2 regions of the Pseudomonas sp. SDO524_S393 genome follow, and region 2 is predicted to be linked to the other one. Evidence: predicted binding sites of a transcription regulator. Region 2 holds the regulator's gene; the other holds the start of a gene.
What was found. The regulator sigma-54, encoded in region 2, starts transcription at its own class of promoters, with help from an activator protein. The targets are predictions, from matches to a motif close to ANTGGCATNNANNTTGCTNT.

Region 1 (5,323 bases), on a different contig from region 2:
TGGTGATTGGACTGTTAAGCCTGTGCAACGTCAGCACACTGCTGGCGGCCACCCCCGTGACCCAAAGCCAGCCGCAGCCTGCCGCCAGCAGTCAGCAAAAGAAGGCCCCTGCGAAGAAGCCGGCGCCGGCCAAAAAAGCCCCGGTGGCCAAGAAGAAAGCCGCCACGGTAAAAAAGCGCGCACCGATCGCGAGCAAGTCCAAGTCGGCCCACGAAGTGGCACAAACCCCGTTGCCACCGGCACAGTTGGACTTGTCACTTCCCTCGGACATGGTGAGGCATTTGCAGCCCATCGGTACCATGCCCAAGCCCAAAAGCGTGCCCTTGTTGCCGCCGATGTTTGGCGACAAACCCACGGACAACAGTGCGTTCCAGATCAACGGTCGGCTGCTCAGCAATGAAATGAAGCTGCAACTGCGCAACGAAGAACGACGCGATGTGGAAGGCGCGGCGCTGGATTTCGAATTCAAGCAGTAAATTTCTTCAAGGCGGGTGACCCTGACGCCTGACCATCTGTCGCAGACTGGTCAGTCACTTTTGTTTTGTGCGAAAAACCCCTGTTAGGCCATTTTAAAACGCATGTTTAAGGGCGTACTCTAGCCCGGCCATCCACATTGAGCCCTCGAGGAACCGCTGTTCATGAATTGCCGTGAAGGTTGTGGCGCTTGCTGCATCGCCCCCTCCATCAGTTCGCCCATTCCGGGAATGCCCAACGGCAAACCGGCCGGCGAGCGCTGCCTGCACCTCTCGGCCGAACAGCTATGCCTGCTGTTCGGCCAGCCAGAGCGCCCGGCGGTGTGCGGCAATTTCAAGGCGGACATCGAGGTCTGCGGCACCGACCAGGCGGACGCGATCAGGTTGATCGGCTGGTGGGAGCAGATGACTGCGGCTTGATGGGCTTTACTATCGGAACTTCAACAATAAGGAATACAACAATGGGTTCGCTGAAACGAATGGCTGTGTTGTGCGGTTTTACGGTGTTGTTCGCTGCCACTGCCCAGGCTGAGGATTGGCAAGTCGCCAAGGATGAAGACGGTATCAAGGTATCCCTGAGCGAAATTGCCGGCTCCAAGTACAAGGCGTATCGCGGCGTCACCACGATCAAGGCGCCGGTCGCCAAGATTCAGGCCCTGCAGGAAGACGTAGCGGGTGCCTGCAAATGGATTCACGAGTGCAAATCCCAGAAGCTGGTCGACAAGAAAGGTGACGAGAGCTGGACCTACACCCAATTCAAGGCTCCGTTCCCGGTAACGGACCGTGACTCCTACCTGCATATCACCACCACCAAGGCCGCGGATGGCAGCCTGACCCGCAAACTGGAAGGCGTGCCCACCTACAAGCCTGAAGAGAAAGGGTACGTCCGGGTGGCGCAGGTGGATGGCTTCTGGAAGCTGGTGCCCAAGGGCGACAACCTCACCGAAGTGACCTACCAGGTGCACACCGAGCCAGGTGGCAGCGTGCCTTCCTGGTTGGCCAACAAGTTCGTGGTGGACGCGCCGTTCAACACCTTGAAGGCCCTCAAGGAACACGCCGAGAAGTAAGCGCAGCCGATCCGGTGCCTCCGGCCTTGGGGGGAACGTTTGACGAACCCTCAAGGTCCAGATGAATGTGAGCCCACACACGGGCTTTATCGAGGAGGCACTGATGCAAAATTGGGACATTACCTTCGTTGATGATCACGGTGTAAAGGCCGTGCAGCAGTTCACCTGCGAACAAAAGCCCAGCCTCGAAGACGCTGCGCATATGGTTCGCGCCAGGATGGTGCCTGTGGCCGCCGAGCTGGACCTCAATGACCTCGAAGGCCGCAAACCCGAGCCGACGGTCAAGATCCTCAAGGATCAGAACAGCATTCAAATCCTCGACATTTCCCCCTCCGTCTGAACATTCGCTGTACGCCCTGCAAGGCCCTCTGGTAGAGGTGATAGCTTCGCGCTACTCTGCAAGGGAGATCAGCGAATGAATCGCTAAGGTCTGGTCTTGTCAGCTCCATGCTTGTTTTCCAGCGGTGTAGTCATTGCCGTAGTTCCCGTGCCAGTAGGGCGCGGGCTTCGGGAAGCACGGAAAGTCTATCCATCGGTTTGAGGAGGACGTTTCATGAGCACAGCCTATCAAGAAGACATCAGCACCCACGTTCTGCGCCGCATGAAAGAGGGCGGCTTCGACTTCTCACGTTTCCACCCCATCGAGTTCTACGCCATTTTCCCGGATGAGGAGCGCGCGCGCAGGGCTGCGGGTCGTTTTCGTGGGGAATCCCTGAATGCCCAGGTCAGCGCGCGCGACGATGGCGCCTGGTACCTGGAACTGAGCAAAATCATGTCTGCCACCTACGACGGCATAGGAGACTTCGAGCAAGACTTTGAAGCGGTGGTCGAGCCACTGGGCGGGATCATCGAGGGCTGGGGCGTCAAGCAGGAGGTGCGCGGGCGACCCATGTAGTGGCACACGCAACACAGCACAGCGGCTGACCCTTGGGTCGGCCGTTTTTGTGTGCGTCGCACAATAAATATTCGGAACTTGCAGGCCGTTTTTCGGCACCAAAAAAAAGGCCACCCAAGAAGAGTGGCCTAACGGGAAGAGCGGAGCGCTGAAGATGTAGGACGTGTCCTGTTCAGCAGATGGTGGCGATTATCCGCAAGCAATGCCGGGCAGTGAAATCAACTCTGACTATGCTGTCGATAGTCAAAACCCGCATTGTGATGAAGCGTGCGGCCAGACGCCGGGCACTGCGCGCACCAGGACGGTGCGATAAGGTTCGGGTATTTATTCAACTCACTGATTTTTAAGTGTTTATGCCGCTGGCACGGGCCTTGCGATGGTTCTTGCGTCCGCGTGACAAGGAGTACGGCATGATCCGCACTTATTACGACGAAATGTACGATGGGACAGGGCAGGTGCGTCCCCATTATCGGGAATTCGCCCGCTGGTTGGCTGAAACCCCTCCCGAACTGCTGGCCCAGCGTCGGCGCGAAGCCGATTTGCTGTTCCACCGCGCCGGAATCACCTTCACGCTCTACGGCGACGAGCAGGGCACCGAGCGCCTGATTCCCTTCGACACCATCCCGCGCAGCATTCCCGCCAGCGAATGGCGCGTGGTCGAGCGCGGTTGCATTCAACGGGTCAAGGCGCTGAACCTGTTTCTCGCCGACCTGTATCACGAACAACGCATTATCAAGGCCGGGATCATTCCCGCCGAACAGGTACTGGCCAACGAGCAGTACCAGTTGGCGATGCAAGGCCTGGACCTGCACCGCGACCTGTACGCTCACATCGCCGGGGTCGACCTGGTCCGCGATGCCGACGGCACTTACTACGTGCTTGAAGACAACCTGCGGACTCCCAGCGGCGTCAGCTACATGCTCGAAGACCGCAAGATGATGATGCGCCTGTTCCCCGAACTGTTCGCCGCCCAGCGCATTGCGCCCATCGACCATTACCCCAACCTGTTGCTCGACACCCTGAAAAGCGCCAGCCCCCTGGACAACCCCAGCGTGGTGGTACTGACCCCTGGGCGTTTCAACAGCGCGTTTTTCGAGCATGCGTTTCTGGCCCGGGAGATGGGCGTGGAACTGGTGGAGGGCGCCGACCTGTTCGTGCGCGACGACCGCGTGTTCATGCGCACCACTGACGGTCCCAAGTCTGTGGACGTAATCTACCGCCGCCTCGACGATGCCTTCCTCGACCCGCTGGCCTTCAACCCCGCCTCCATGCTCGGCGTGCCGGGCCTGCTCGCGGCCTATCGCTCGGGTCATGTGGTGCTGGCCAACGCCATCGGCACCGGGGTGGCGGACGACAAGTCGGTGTATCCCTTCGTCACCGAAATGATCCGTTTCTACCTGGACGAGGAGCCGATTCTGAAGAATGTTCCGACGTTCCAGTGCCGCAAGCCCGACGAACTGTCCCACGTGCTGGCCAACCTGCCGGAGCTGGTGGTGAAGGAAACCCAGGGCTCCGGTGGCTACGGCATGTTGGTGGGGCCCGCTTCCACCGCTGCCGAAATCGACGATTTCCGTCAGCGCATCAAGGCACGCCCCCACGCTTATATCGCCCAGCCGACTCTGTGCTTGTCCACCTGCCCGACCTTTGTCGACAACGGCATCGCCCCGCGACACATCGACCTGCGGCCATTCGTGCTATCGGGCAAGGATACCCGCGTGGTGCCTGGCGGCCTCACCCGCGTGGCGTTGCGCGAAGGCTCGCTGGTGGTCAACTCGTCCCAGGGCGGCGGCACCAAAGACACCTGGGTGGTGGAGGACTGATGCCATGTTGAGTCGAACTGCTTCGGACCTGTACTGGATGTCGCGCTACCTGGAGCGAGCGGAAAACCTCGCGCGCATGCTGGAGGTGAGCTATTCGCTGTCACTGATGCCGCAGAACGGCCACGGTGACGGCTTGCATGAATTGGCCATGCCGCTGCTGATCACCGGCACCCTGGAGGATTATCGCGAGCGCCACGGAGACCTGCATGCAGAGCACTTGCTGCACTTCTTCGCGCTGGATGCGGCCAACCCCGCCAGTATCTACAGCTGCCTCGGTGCTGCGCGGGCCAGTGCCCACGCGGTGCGTGGGCGAATTACCGCCGACATGTGGGAAAACATCAACGCGACCTGGCTGGATATTCGCGAGATCGCCCAGCAAGGTCTCAGCCGCTACGGCATGAGCCGGTTCTGCGAGTGGGTCAGGGAGCGCTCGCACCTGTTTCGCGGCGCCACCTACGGCACCATCATGCGCAACGACGCGTTTCGCTTCATCCGCCTGGGAACCTTTATCGAGCGGGCCGACAACACCCTGCGTCTGCTGGATGCGCGCTATGAAATGGCAGGCGATCGCGCCGACACCGTCACTGACGGCACCGCCCACGCCTACTATCAATGGAGTGCGTTGTTGCGGGCCTTGTCGTCGTTCGAGGCTTACACCGAGATCTACCGCGATGCCCCGGGTGCCCGGCAAGTCGCGGAACTGTTGCTGTTGCGCGCCGACGTACCGCGTTCGCTGCGCGCTTGCAGCGAAGAGATCGACCAGATTCTCGCCAGCCTGCCCGGCCTCAACGGTCGACCGGCCCAGCGCCTGGCCGCCGAGATGGACGCGCGCCTGCGCTTTACCGCCATCGACGAAATCCTCGAGGAAGGCCTGCACGCCTGGCTGACCGATTTCATCCCGCAGGTCCGCCAACTGGGCGACGCCATCTACAGTGCTTACCTGGAGGCTGCATGAGACTCTCCATCACCCACGAAACCACCTACCACTACGAAGATCAGGTGCGCGCCAGCATTCAGTATCTGCGCCTGACGCCCCATGACAGCGAGCGCCAGCAAGTGCTCAGTTGG
Region 2 (11,973 bases):
CATTTTTGGGGTCGCTACGCAACCCAGCGCGGGGCAAGCCCGCTCACCACAAGAAGCCCGCTCACACAGAGACGGTGTTTATAGCAGCGGGACTAACCCGGTACGCGGCGGATTTTTGCGCCGAGCATCTGCAGTTTTTCTTCGATGCACTCGTACCCACGGTCGATGTGGTAGATGCGGTCGATCAGGGTATCGCCATCGGCGATCAGTGCCGAGATCACCAGGCTGGCAGAAGCGCGCAGGTCGGTGGCCATTACTGGGGCGCCTTTGAGCTTGTCGGTACCCGTGACGATCGCGGTGTTGCCTTCAACCTGAATCTTCGCGCCCATGCGGTGCAATTCGTACACGTGCATGAAGCGGTTTTCGAAGATGGTTTCGATCACGGCACCGGTGCCTTCGGCAATGGCGTTCAAGGAGATGAACTGCGCCTGCATGTCGGTCGGGAACGCCGGGTATGGAGCGGTACGCACGTTGACGGCCTTGGGGCGCTTGCCGTGCATGTTCAGCTCGATCCAGTCTTCACCCGTGGTGATTTCGGCACCTGCCTCGCGCAGTTTTTCCAGGACCGCTTCCAGGATGGTCGGATCGGTGTCCTTGACCTTGACGCGGCCACCGGTCACGGCAGCGGCAACCAGGTAGGTACCGGTCTCGATGCGGTCCGGCATCACTTTGTAGGTGGCCGAGTGCAGGCGCTTCACACCTTCGATGGTGATGGTGTCGGTACCGGCGCCGCTGATGTTGGCGCCCATGGCGATCAGGAAGTTGGCCAGGTCGACCACTTCCGGCTCGCGGGCGGCGTTCTGCAGCACGCTGCGGCCATTGGCCAGGGCAGCGGCCATCATGATGTTCTCGGTACCAGTCACGCTGACGGTATCAAAGAAGAAGTTCGCGCCACGCAGGCCGCCTTCCGGCGCCTTGGCCTTGATGTAGCCGCCCTCGACGTCGATGACCGCACCCATGGCTTCAAGGCCACGAATGTGCAAGTCCACCGGACGCGAACCGATGGCACACCCACCCGGCAGGGCTACTTCAGCCTCGCCAAAACGGGCAACCATCGGGCCCAGCACCAGAATCGACGCACGCATGGTCTTCACCAACTCGTACGGCGCGACCAGGGTCTTGATGGTGCGTGGGTCGATTTCGACGGCCAGTTTCTCGTCAATCACCGGCTCGATGCCCATGCGACCGAACAGCTCGATCATGGTGGTGATGTCGTGCAGGTGCGGCAGGTTGGCTACCGTGACCGGGCCATCGCACAGCAGGGTCGCTGCCAGGATAGGCAAGGCGGAGTTTTTTGCACCGGAAATGCGGATCTCGCCGTCAAGGCGGGCACCGCCGGTAATAATCAATTTATCCATAAGAATCTCGACGCCTTGGGGGCTCAGGTACGCTCGGCCCAGGCCGCGCGACTGAAAAATTTCATAGTGACCGCATGGATGCTGCCATCGGTGATCCATGGGTTCAAATGGGCATAGACCTGCTGCTGACGCTTGACCGGGCTCAATGCCGCCAGTTCATCGCTAATCACGTTCAGCTGGAAGTTGCAGCCTTCGCCTTCAACTTCAACGTTCGTTTCCGGCAGCTTTCCTTCAAGGAAGCTCTTAACTTCTAGGGCCTGCATGCTCAACCTCTATCGGCGCCCAGTGCGCACGGGTCGCACATCATACAAAAAAGCCCCGCGCCTGCGAACCCCGCATAGCAGGACTCTGACGGGGGGCTTGATCATAAATGCGTACTAAGGATGGACCAACAACTCAGTCAGGCCGGAAACCTCGGCAATTTCACGCATGTCTTCAGGCAGCGCACGGATGCTCACCGTTTTTTTGGCCGCCTCGGCATCACGCATGAAACACAGCAACAAGGACAGACCGACACTGTTGGATTTGGTCACGCCTGAGCAATCCAGCACCAATGCGGGCGCCGCGCTGGACTTGATCAGTGCCTGGCCCTGCTTGCGCAGGTCAGGCCCGGTGCGGTAATCGAGCACACCACTGATGAACAGCTCGCCGGCGTCACCCAAACGAACGGCCGATGCGGTCATTGCGCAGGCTTCCCGGCAGCTTTGTCGGTTTCTTCCTTGGCCTTGGCCACTTCACCGGCCCAACCATTGATGGTTTTGTCCAAGTCGTTGCCATTGCGCTGCATGGCGTCGGCGAACTGGTCACGGAACAGCTTGCCGATATTGATGCCATTGATGATCACGTTACGCAGCTTCCACTCGCCGTTGACCTTCTCCAGGGTGTACTGCACCGGGTAGACCGCGCCATTGTTGCCCTTGACGGTCATGCCCACGCTGGTGCGGTCGCCCGATTCGTCCTTGGCCGGATCAACGGTAATGCCCTGATTGTTGTACTCGAGCAAAGCGTTGCCATAGAACTGGAACAGACCACGCTTGAAGTTTTCCTGGAAGCGCTGCATCTGCTCAGGCGTCGCCTTGCGCGAATACTTGACTGTCATGATGCTGCGCGAAATGCCTTCGGCATCCACCACAGGACCCACGATGGTGTTGAGCGCATCGTAGAACTTGCTTGGGTCTTGCTTGTATTGCTCTTTGTTGGCAGTCAGGTCAGACAACATCTTGTTGGTCGTGTCCTGCACCAGATCGTGCGCAGAATCCGCCGCGCTGGCCATCAGCGGCAGCGCTGCAAGCAATACCAGCAGGCCACGTCGCAGGGTAGAGATCATGAACAGATTCCTCATTTGGCGTCTTTATTGACCGTATTGAGCAAAAATTTTCCGATCAGGTCTTCAAGCACCAGCGACGACTGCGTGTCGTGAATGGTCGAGCCATCCTTCAGCAGGGCCGTTTCCCCGCCCACACTGACACCGATGTACTTCTCGCCCAGCAACCCAGCAGTGAGGATAGATGCAGTGGAATCGGTCGGCAGATTATTCACCTTCTTGTCCACTTGCATCGTCACTCGACCCGTGAAGCTGTCGCGATCCAGATCGATTGCCGTGACCTTGCCGATAGTGACACCGGCCATGGTCACTTTAGCTCTGACAGTCAAACCGGCGATATTGTCGAAGTATGCGTAAAGTTTATAAGTATCGGCGGTGGGGCTGGCCGAAAGACCACTGACCCGCAGGGCCAGCAACAATAAAGCCAGGATGCCAGCCAGCAAGAAAAGGCCGACACCGATTTCCACAGTGCGGTTTTGCATCAGAAATCTCCAAACATCAAGGCGGTCAAAATGAAGTCAAGGCCCAGTATCGCCAGCGAGGCATACACGACGGTCTTGGTGGTGGCGCGACTGATCCCTTCTGAAGTGGGCTCACAGTCGTAGCCTTGGAATACGGCGATCCAGGTCACTACAAAGGCAAAGACCATGCTCTTGATGATCCCGTTGAGTACGTCGCCCGTGAAGGTCACGCTGTTCTGCATGTTTGCCCAATAGGAACCGTCGTAGACACCCAGCCAGTCCACGGCCACCCACGAACCGCCCCAGATGCCCACCACGCTGAAGATCATCGCCAGCAGCGGCAGGGAAATGAAGCCGGCCCACAAGCGCGGGGCAATAATGTATTTGAGCGGGTCCACACCGATCATTTCGAGGCTGGACAATTGCTCGGTGGACTTCATGTTGCCGATTTCGGCGGTCAGCGCAGAACCTGCACGCCCGGCGAACAACAGTGCAGTGACCACCGGCCCAAGCTCGCGCAGCAGCGTCAGGGAAACCAGTTGCCCGACCGCCTGCTCCGAACCGTAGCCGGAGAGGATATTGAACCCCTGCAGCGCCAGCACCATGCCGATGAAAATCCCGGAGACCACAATGATCACCAGGGACATCACTCCCACCGAGTGCAGTTGCTTGATCAGCAAGCCGAAACCGCCCCCTATGGCGCCACGGCCGAGCAAGGCATGAAACAGGAAAATGGTGGAGCGGCCCAGCGATTCGACGACGTCGATGCCGGAGCGACCGAAAAGGCGAACCTTCTCGACAAGAGATGTCTTGCGCATCAGCGCTTCCCCAGAAGGTCTGAGCGGTAATCCGCTGCCGGAAAATGAAAGGGCACTGGGCCGTCGGGGTCGCCGGTCATGAATTGGCGAATACGCGGGTTGTCGGCGTTCATCAGTTCTTCAGGCGTACCCTGCCCCAACACCTGACCATCACCCACGACATAAAGGTAGTCCGCAATGCTGGCCGTTTCAGCCAGGTCATGGGAGACCACAATACTGGTAATCCCCAGCGCGTCATTGAGCAGGCGGATCAGGCGCACCAATACGCCCATGGCGATAGGATCCTGACCGACGAAGGGTTCGTCATACATGAGGATCTGAGGATCGAGGGCGATAGCTCGTGCCAGCGCAACGCGGCGCTTCATGCCGCCGGAGAGTTCATCGGGCATCAGGTCGATAGCACCGCGAAGACCTACGGCCTGCAGTTTCAGCAACACAATGTCACGAATCATTTCATCGGACAGCTGGGTATGCACCCGCAGAGGGAAGGCCACGTTCTCGAACACGTCGAGGTCGGTGAACAGCGCACCACTCTGGAACAGCACGCCCATATGCTTGCGCGCGTCGAACAGATCGCTGCGCGACAGTGTCGGCAGGTTCTGGCCATTGACCCACACTTCGCCGGCGCTGGGCCGCAATTGCATGCCCATCAGGCGCAACAAGGTGGTCTTGCCGCAACCGGAAGGCCCCATGATGCCCGTGACCTTGCCGCGGGGAATGCGAATATCGACGTTATTGAAGATGCTGCGCGTCCCGCGCTTGAAGGTCAGTCCCTTCAGCTCGACCGCGTAGGCGTTATCGGCACTCATCTAAACTCCTTGGGATGCAGCCTCTCACTCAGACACCACGTTTGCGACAAACGTTTGCAACGGATGCGCAATAGATAGCCACGTGGACTGGGCGGACCGACTGGCCGCGAACTATATCACCGCTGATACGAGGCGCCCAAGGCCGGAACAGCGCTTGTTCATGTTCAAGACAGGTAAAAACATTGCTGACTGTGTTACCGGAAGAAAGAATCTCGGACATCTTGCGAATAAAGCCTGACGAACTTGCGTGAGGGAATTGATCATTACCGCTATAATCGCCGACTTTTCGTCAGGCTATACGATTCCAGACATGAGCCAATCCAGCGACCTTATCCAATCCGCGCAACGCACCATCCGTCTCGAGCTTGAAGCCGTAGAGGGCCTGCTGGCCCATATCGACGCGGATTTCGTACGCGCCTGCGAGATGATTCTGGCCAGCAAAGGCCGTGTTGTCGTCGTCGGCATGGGCAAGTCCGGCCACGTCGGCAACAAGATCGCAGCCACACTGGCAAGCACCGGGACCACCGCTTTTTTTGTGCATCCGGCCGAAGCGAGCCACGGCGACATGGGCATGATCGCCAAGGAAGACATCATCCTGGCGCTGTCCAACTCCGGCACCACCAACGAAATCGTGACCCTGCTGCCACTGATCAAGCGCCTGGGCATCAAGATGATCAGCCTCACCGGCAACCCGGAATCGACGCTGGCCAAGGCCGCCGAAGTGAACCTGAACGTTCACGTCGCCCACGAGGCCTGCCCGCTGAACCTGGCACCGACCTCCTCCACCACAGCCGCTCTGGTCATGGGGGATGCCCTGGCCGTGGCCTTGCTGGAAGCGCGCGGTTTTACCGCCGAGGACTTCGCGTTTTCCCACCCGGGCGGTGCTCTGGGCCGTCGTCTGCTGCTGAAAGTGGAAAATGTCATGCATGCAGGCGATGAATTGCCTCACGTCCAGCGCGGCACACTGCTGAAGGACGCGCTAATGGAAATGACCCGCAAGGGCCTGGGCATGACCGTGATTCTGGAGTCCGACGGGCGCCTGGCCGGGGTTTTCACCGACGGCGACTTGCGCCGCACCCTGGACCGAACTATCGATATACACACCGCGACCATCGACGCAGTGATGACTCCGCACGGCAAGACCGCACGCCCCGAAATGCTCGCAGCCGAAGCGCTGAAGATCATGGAAGACCACAAGATCGGCGCACTGGTGGTTGTCGATGCCGACGACCGCCCGATCGGCGCCCTGAACATGCACGACTTGCTGCGTGCGGGAGTGATGTAAATGAGTGGCGACCTGCTGCAACGCGGTAAAAACATCAAGCTGGCGATTTTTGACGTGGACGGCGTGCTGACCGATGGCCGCTTGTACTTCCTTGAAGACGGCAGCGAGTTCAAGACTTTCAACACCCTCGACGGCCAGGGCATCAAGATGCTGATGGCCGCCGGCGTGCAAACAGCCATAATCAGTGGTCGCAAAACACCCGTTGTGGAACGCCGTGCACAAAACCTGGGGATTCCTCACCTGTATCAGGGCCGCGAGGATAAACTGGTGGTGCTGGACGAGCTTCTTGGCCAACTCAACCTAAGCTATGAGCAAGTCGCCTATCTGGGTGATGACTTGCCTGACCTGCCGGTGATTCGCCGGGTCGGCCTGGGCATGGCGGTCGCAAATGCGGCGGCGTTCGTTCGCGAACACGCCCACGGCATCACCACGGCCCGTGGCGGCGAAGGCGCAGCCCGCGAGTTCTGCGAGTTGATTCTGCGAGCCCAGGGCAGCCTTGAAGCGGCACACGCCGCCTACCTATAGAGCGTTTTATGCTGAGCAAAAAGATTCGCAACTTCCTGCTATTCGGGGCTATCGCCGCGCTGTTCCTCGCGGTGGGCTACTGGAATATCAGCCCGGAGCGCTTTCTCGACCAGCCTGCGGCGCAGGTGGACGAAGGTGCTATCGACTATTACGCCATCAATGCCAGGAGCGTGCAGTTCCTGCCCGACGGCAAGGTGCAGTACGAGATGACGTCGGACAAGGTCGAGCACCTCAAGGCCACCGAAGTGACCTTGCTGACCAACCCGGACATGAATATCTACCGCGGTACCGAATTTCCGTGGCACGTCACCAGCAAGCGTGGCGAGGTCAACCCGGATGGCACCCAGGTCGAACTGATCGATTCGGTGCGCGTTGCGCGCACCGATGCGAAAAACCGTGACACCGTGATTACCAGCAGTCGCATGACCGTATTCCCGCAGAAGCAATATGCGCAGACCGAGCAAGACGTTAGAATCGACGGCGCTGGCGGCGTATCGACTGGCAAGGGAATGAAAGCGTATTTGAAAGAAAGCAGGATACACCTGCTATCGAACGTAAGAGGACAGTATGAGGCTCGTTAAAACTCTCCCTATTTTGCTCGGTCTGGGCGCAGCACTGGGAAGCGTGAGCGCCTGGGCTCTGCCGAACGATAGCCAGCAACCGATCCGCATCCAGGCTGACGAAGCACAGCTGGATGACAAGCAAGGCGTCGCGACCTACACCGGCGGCGTGATCATCACCCAGGGCTCGATGAAGATCACCGGCAACACGGTGACCCTCACCCGCACCGCTGCAGGCGATATCGACGTAGTCACCTCCGTGGGCAACCTGGCCTACTTCGAGCAGAAGCAGGCACCTGCCGATACCGGCCCGATGAAAGGCTACGGCAAGACCATCCAGTATCACGCCCAGCAAAATCGTATCGTCCTGATCGACCAGGCAAAAGTGCTCAGCCCCGATGGCAACTCCACCGAGGGCGAAAAGATCACTTATGACACCGTGAAACAGGTCGCCAATGCCGGTCGCGCCAATGGCAACAAGGTCACCGCACCACGTCCACGTATCGATATGGTTATCCAGCCGAAGAAGAAGGCCGAGTAATGGCAACCCTGAAAGCCCAGCATCTGGCCAAGGCCTATAAAAGCCGTCAGGTCGTTCGCGACGTCAGCCTGTCCATCGACAGCGGCCAGATCGTCGGCTTGCTCGGCCCCAACGGTGCCGGCAAGACCACCTGCTTCTACATGATCGTGGGCCTGGTCCAGGCCGATCAGGGCCGTGTACTGATCGACGACCTGGACGTCAGCCACCAGCCCATGCACGGTCGCGCCCGAGCCGGCATTGGCTATCTTCCGCAAGAAGCGTCGATCTTCCGCAAGCTGTCGGTTTCCGACAACATCATGGCCATCCTTGAAACCCGCAAGGAACTGGACCGGGACGGCCGTCGCAAGGAGCTGGAAAACCTCTTGCAGGAATTCCACATCAACCACATCCGCGACAACCTCGGCATGAGCCTGTCCGGTGGCGAGCGCCGTCGCGTGGAAATCGCCCGCGCCCTGGCCACGGCGCCGAAGTTTATCCTGCTGGACGAACCGTTTGCGGGCGTCGACCCGATCTCGGTCGGCGATATCAAACAGATCATCCATCACCTCAAGGCCAAGGGTATCGGTGTACTGATCACCGACCACAACGTCCGTGAAACACTCGACATCTGCGAAACCGCCTATATCGTCAATGATGGGCAACTGATCGCCGAAGGTGACTCCGACACCATCCTGGCCAACGAACTGGTCAAGGAAGTGTACCTGGGTCACGAGTTCCGCCTGTAAACACACATGGTGTCAGGCCATTTGTCATCCTGCGCGGAAATCAATAAGAAGCTTCGGATTTTTATTGTTACCGCGCTCTAGGCAAATCCCCCGATATCAGGCATATAATTTGCTTATGTTTGGCGCTCACGCGCCCTGTCGTGGATGGCGCGTTGCGCCGGCGAATAAGGTGTTAAGCCCCTGCCATGAAACCATCGCTAGTCCTGAGAATGGGCCAGCAGCTGACGATGACACCGCAGCTGCAACAGGCCATCCGCCTGCTCCAATTGTCGACACTGGACCTGCAACAGGAAATCCAGGAAGCCCTGGAGTCCAATCCGATGCTCGAACGCCAGGAAGAAGGCGACGACTTCGACAATGCAGATCCGCTGGCCGACAACATCGAGCAAAAACCCAATTCCGACGTTCAGGAACCCTCCTATCAGGAAACCGCCCCGACGGTAGACAACCTGGAGGACGGCGAATGGAACGAACGCATCCCCAACGAACTTCCCGTGGACACCGCCTGGGAAGACGTTTACCAGACCAGCGCCAGCAGCTTGCCGAGCAATGACGATGACGAGTGGGACTTCACTACCCGCACGTCCGCCGGCGAGAGCCTGCAAAGCCACCTGCTGTGGCAACTCAACCTGGCCCCGATGTCGGACACCGATCGCCTGATCGCCGTGACACTCATCGATTGCATCAACAACCAGGGCTACCTGGACGAGACCCTGGAGGAGATCCTCGAGGCGTTCGACCCGGAGCTGGATATCGAGCTGGACGAAATCGAAGCTGTCCTGCACCGAATCCAGCAATTCGAACCTGCCGGCATTGGCGCTCGCACCCTGAGTGAATGCCTGCTGCTGCAACTGCGCCAATTGCCTGCCAAGACCCCCTGGCTTGCCGAAGCCCAGCGCCTGGTCACCGACTACATCGATTTGCTCGGCAGCCGCGATTACAGCCAACTGATGCGCCGCATGAAGCTCAAGGAAGACGACCTGCGCCAGGTCATCGAGCTGGTGCAGAGCCTCAACCCGCGCCCGGGCTCACAAATCGAGTCAAGCGAAGCCGAGTACGTCGTCCCCGACGTGATCGTGCGCAAGGACAATGAACGCTGGCTGGTGGAGCTGAACCAGGAGTCGGTACCTCGCCTACGGGTCAACCCGCAATACGCCGGCTTCGTGCGCAGGGCTGACACCAGCGCCGACAACACCTTCATGCGTAACCAGTTGCAGGAGGCCCGCTGGTTCATCAAGAGCCTGCAGAGTCGCAACGAAACCCTGATGAAGGTGGCTACCCAGATCGTCGAGCACCAGCGTGGTTTCCTGGAATACGGCGACGAAGCCATGAAACCTCTGGTTCTGCATGACATCGCCGAAGCGGTAGGCATGCACGAGTCGACGATTTCCCGGGTAACCACACAAAAATTCATGCATACCCCGCGGGGTATTTATGAACTGAAATACTTTTTCTCCAGCCACGTCAGCACCTCCGAAGGCGGCGAATGCTCGTCCACGGCGATTCGCGCAATCATCAAAAAACTGGTTGCGGCGGAAAATCAGAAAAAGCCATTGAGTGACAGTAAGATCGCTGGTTTACTGGAGGCACAAGGCATTCAGGTCGCCCGTCGAACCGTCGCCAAGTACCGCGAATCCCTTGGGATCGCGCCTTCCAGCGAGCGTAAGCGTTTGATGTGACGGGCGGGCCACAGCGTTCGGGGTGTGTTCTAAAGTCGCTCAGGCGGTTTCAGGATACAGCCCAGTGGCAGGCACCCCGGCCTGCTGCGTTATGCACTGGCAACGAAGGAGAAGCTGTATGCAAGTCAACATCAGTGGACACCATGTAGAAGTCACCCCTCCACTGCGCGACTATGTCGAGCAGAAGCTGAAACGGCTTGAGGGTCATTTTGACAAGATCACCAATGTGCAGGTGATCATGAAGGTCGACAAGCTTCAGCAGAAAATCGAAGCGACTCTACAGATTCCTGGTGGCGAGGTCGTCGCCAACGCCGAGCATGAAGACATGTATGCATCGATCGATGCGTTGACTGATAAGCTCGATCGCCAACTCAAAAAGCATAAGGAAAAGCAGCAGAGCCTTCTTCAGGGCACTGGCCGCTAACACTCCCCACCCATGATTCGACTTGAAACCATCCTGACCCCCGGCCGTTCCCTGGTGAACGTGCCGGGCGGCAGTAAAAAGAAAGCCCTCGAACAAATTGCCAACCTGATCGCGCGCGAAGTGCCGGATCTGGAGATGCAGGACGTGTTCGACGCGCTGATTGCCCGTGAAAAACTCGGTTCCACGGGTTTTGGTAACGGCATCGCCATTCCTCACTGCCGCCTCAAAGGCTGTGAGACCCCGGTCAGCGCCCTGCTGCACCTGGAAGCCCCTATCGATTTCGACGCCATCGACGGCGCCCCGGTCGACCTGCTGTTCGTTCTGCTGGTCCCGCAAGCCGCCACCGATGCGCACCTTGAACTGCTTCGGCAGATCGCCAGCATGCTCGACCGCAAGGAAGTACGCGACAAACTGCGCAGCGCCAGCAGCAATGAAGCGCTTTATCAGGTTGTTCTGGATGAACAAAACGGGCAGTAATCATGCGTTTGATCATCGTCAGCGGCCGCTCCGGCTCGGGTAAAAGTACCGCCCTCAACGTTCTTGAGGACAACGGTTTCTATTGCATCGACAATTTGCCGGCCGGCCTGCTGCCGGAGTTGGCAGAGCGTGCATTGATTCACACCGAATTGTCGCAGCCCCTGGTGGCCGTCTCGATCGATGCGCGCAACCTGCCCAGCCATTTGGATCGATTCCCGCAATTACTCGAAGAAGTACGTGCCAAGCACATTCAGTGTGACGTGCTCTATCTGGACGCCGACGAAGAAACGCTCCTGAAGCGTTTTTCCGAAACCCGGCGGCGCCATCCCCTTAGCAGCCCGCACCGCTCTCTGGCCGAAGCCATCGAGGACGAGAGCAAGCTGCTCGGCCCGATCATCGATCTCGCCGACCTCAAGATAAATACCACCGATCTCAACCTGTATCAGCTACGCGACGCCATCAAGCTGCGCCTGTTGAACCAGCCAGAGCCGGGTACGGCGTTTCTCGTCGAGTCGTTTGGCTTCAAGCGCGGTATGCCGGTGGATGCCGACCTGGTATTCGATGTGCGCTGCCTGCCAAACCCCTACTGGAAGCCGGAATTGCGTGATCAGTCGGGGTTGGACCAGCCCGTGGCCGAGTATTTGGCCGCACAACCGGATGTCGAGGAGATGTTCCAGGATATCTCCAGCTACCTGCTCAAATGGCTGCCGCGTTTTGCCGCGAGCAACCGCGCCTATGTCACCATTGCCATTGGCTGTACCGGCGGCCACCATCGCTCCGTCTATCTGACCGAACGTCTTGGCCAGGTGCTGCAACAAACCCTCAAGAACGTCCAGGTTCGCCACCGCGACCTTAGCTGAAAGGAACACCCCCGCGATGCCCGCTCTGGAAATTGAAATCATCAACAAATTGGGTTTGCACGCCCGCGCCTCGGCGAAGTTCGTCGGTGTTGCGGGGCGGTTTCCCTGCCAGGTCCGCGCTGGACGT

Region 1: a site for sigma-54 is predicted at 2,794-2,813, ahead of ACW9IB_RS27905 (circularly permuted type 2 ATP-grasp protein). Genes of this name have one in related genera too.

What each region holds. Positions count from the first base shown of each region.
Region 1 is NZ_JBSVVZ010000104.1:759-6,081, reverse strand. Features, by position in the region: gene ACW9IB_RS27930 (translation initiation factor 2) at 1-476, shown strand, start outside; gene ACW9IB_RS27925 (YkgJ family cysteine cluster protein) at 639-893, shown strand; gene ACW9IB_RS27920 (START domain-containing protein) at 935-1,540, shown strand; gene ACW9IB_RS27915 (hypothetical protein) at 1,644-1,880, shown strand; gene ACW9IB_RS27910 (ribonuclease E inhibitor RraB) at 2,094-2,435, shown strand; gene ACW9IB_RS27905 (circularly permuted type 2 ATP-grasp protein) at 2,846-4,255, shown strand; gene ACW9IB_RS27900 (alpha-E domain-containing protein) at 4,260-5,210, shown strand; gene ACW9IB_RS27895 (transglutaminase family protein) at 5,207-5,323, shown strand, end outside.
Region 2 is NZ_JBSVVZ010000053.1:3,412-15,384, forward strand. Features, by position in the region: gene murA (UDP-N-acetylglucosamine 1-carboxyvinyltransferase) at 93-1,358, opposite strand; gene ACW9IB_RS21020 (BolA family protein) at 1,382-1,621, opposite strand; gene ACW9IB_RS21025 (STAS domain-containing protein) at 1,736-2,041, opposite strand; gene ACW9IB_RS21030 (MlaC/ttg2D family ABC transporter substrate-binding protein) at 2,038-2,685, opposite strand; gene mlaD (outer membrane lipid asymmetry maintenance protein MlaD) at 2,697-3,164, opposite strand; gene mlaE (lipid asymmetry maintenance ABC transporter permease subunit MlaE) at 3,164-3,961, opposite strand; gene ACW9IB_RS21045 (ATP-binding cassette domain-containing protein) at 3,961-4,770, opposite strand; gene ACW9IB_RS21050 (KpsF/GutQ family sugar-phosphate isomerase) at 5,081-6,055, shown strand; gene ACW9IB_RS21055 (KdsC family phosphatase) at 6,056-6,580, shown strand; gene lptC (LPS export ABC transporter periplasmic protein LptC) at 6,589-7,161, shown strand; gene lptA (lipopolysaccharide transport periplasmic protein LptA) at 7,148-7,681, shown strand; gene lptB (LPS export ABC transporter ATP-binding protein) at 7,681-8,406, shown strand; gene ACW9IB_RS21075 (RNA polymerase factor sigma-54) at 8,592-10,085, shown strand; gene hpf (ribosome hibernation-promoting factor, HPF/YfiA family) at 10,204-10,509, shown strand; gene ptsN (PTS IIA-like nitrogen regulatory protein PtsN) at 10,522-10,986, shown strand; gene rapZ (RNase adapter RapZ) at 10,989-11,846, shown strand; gene ACW9IB_RS21095 (HPr family phosphocarrier protein) at 11,863-11,973, shown strand, end outside.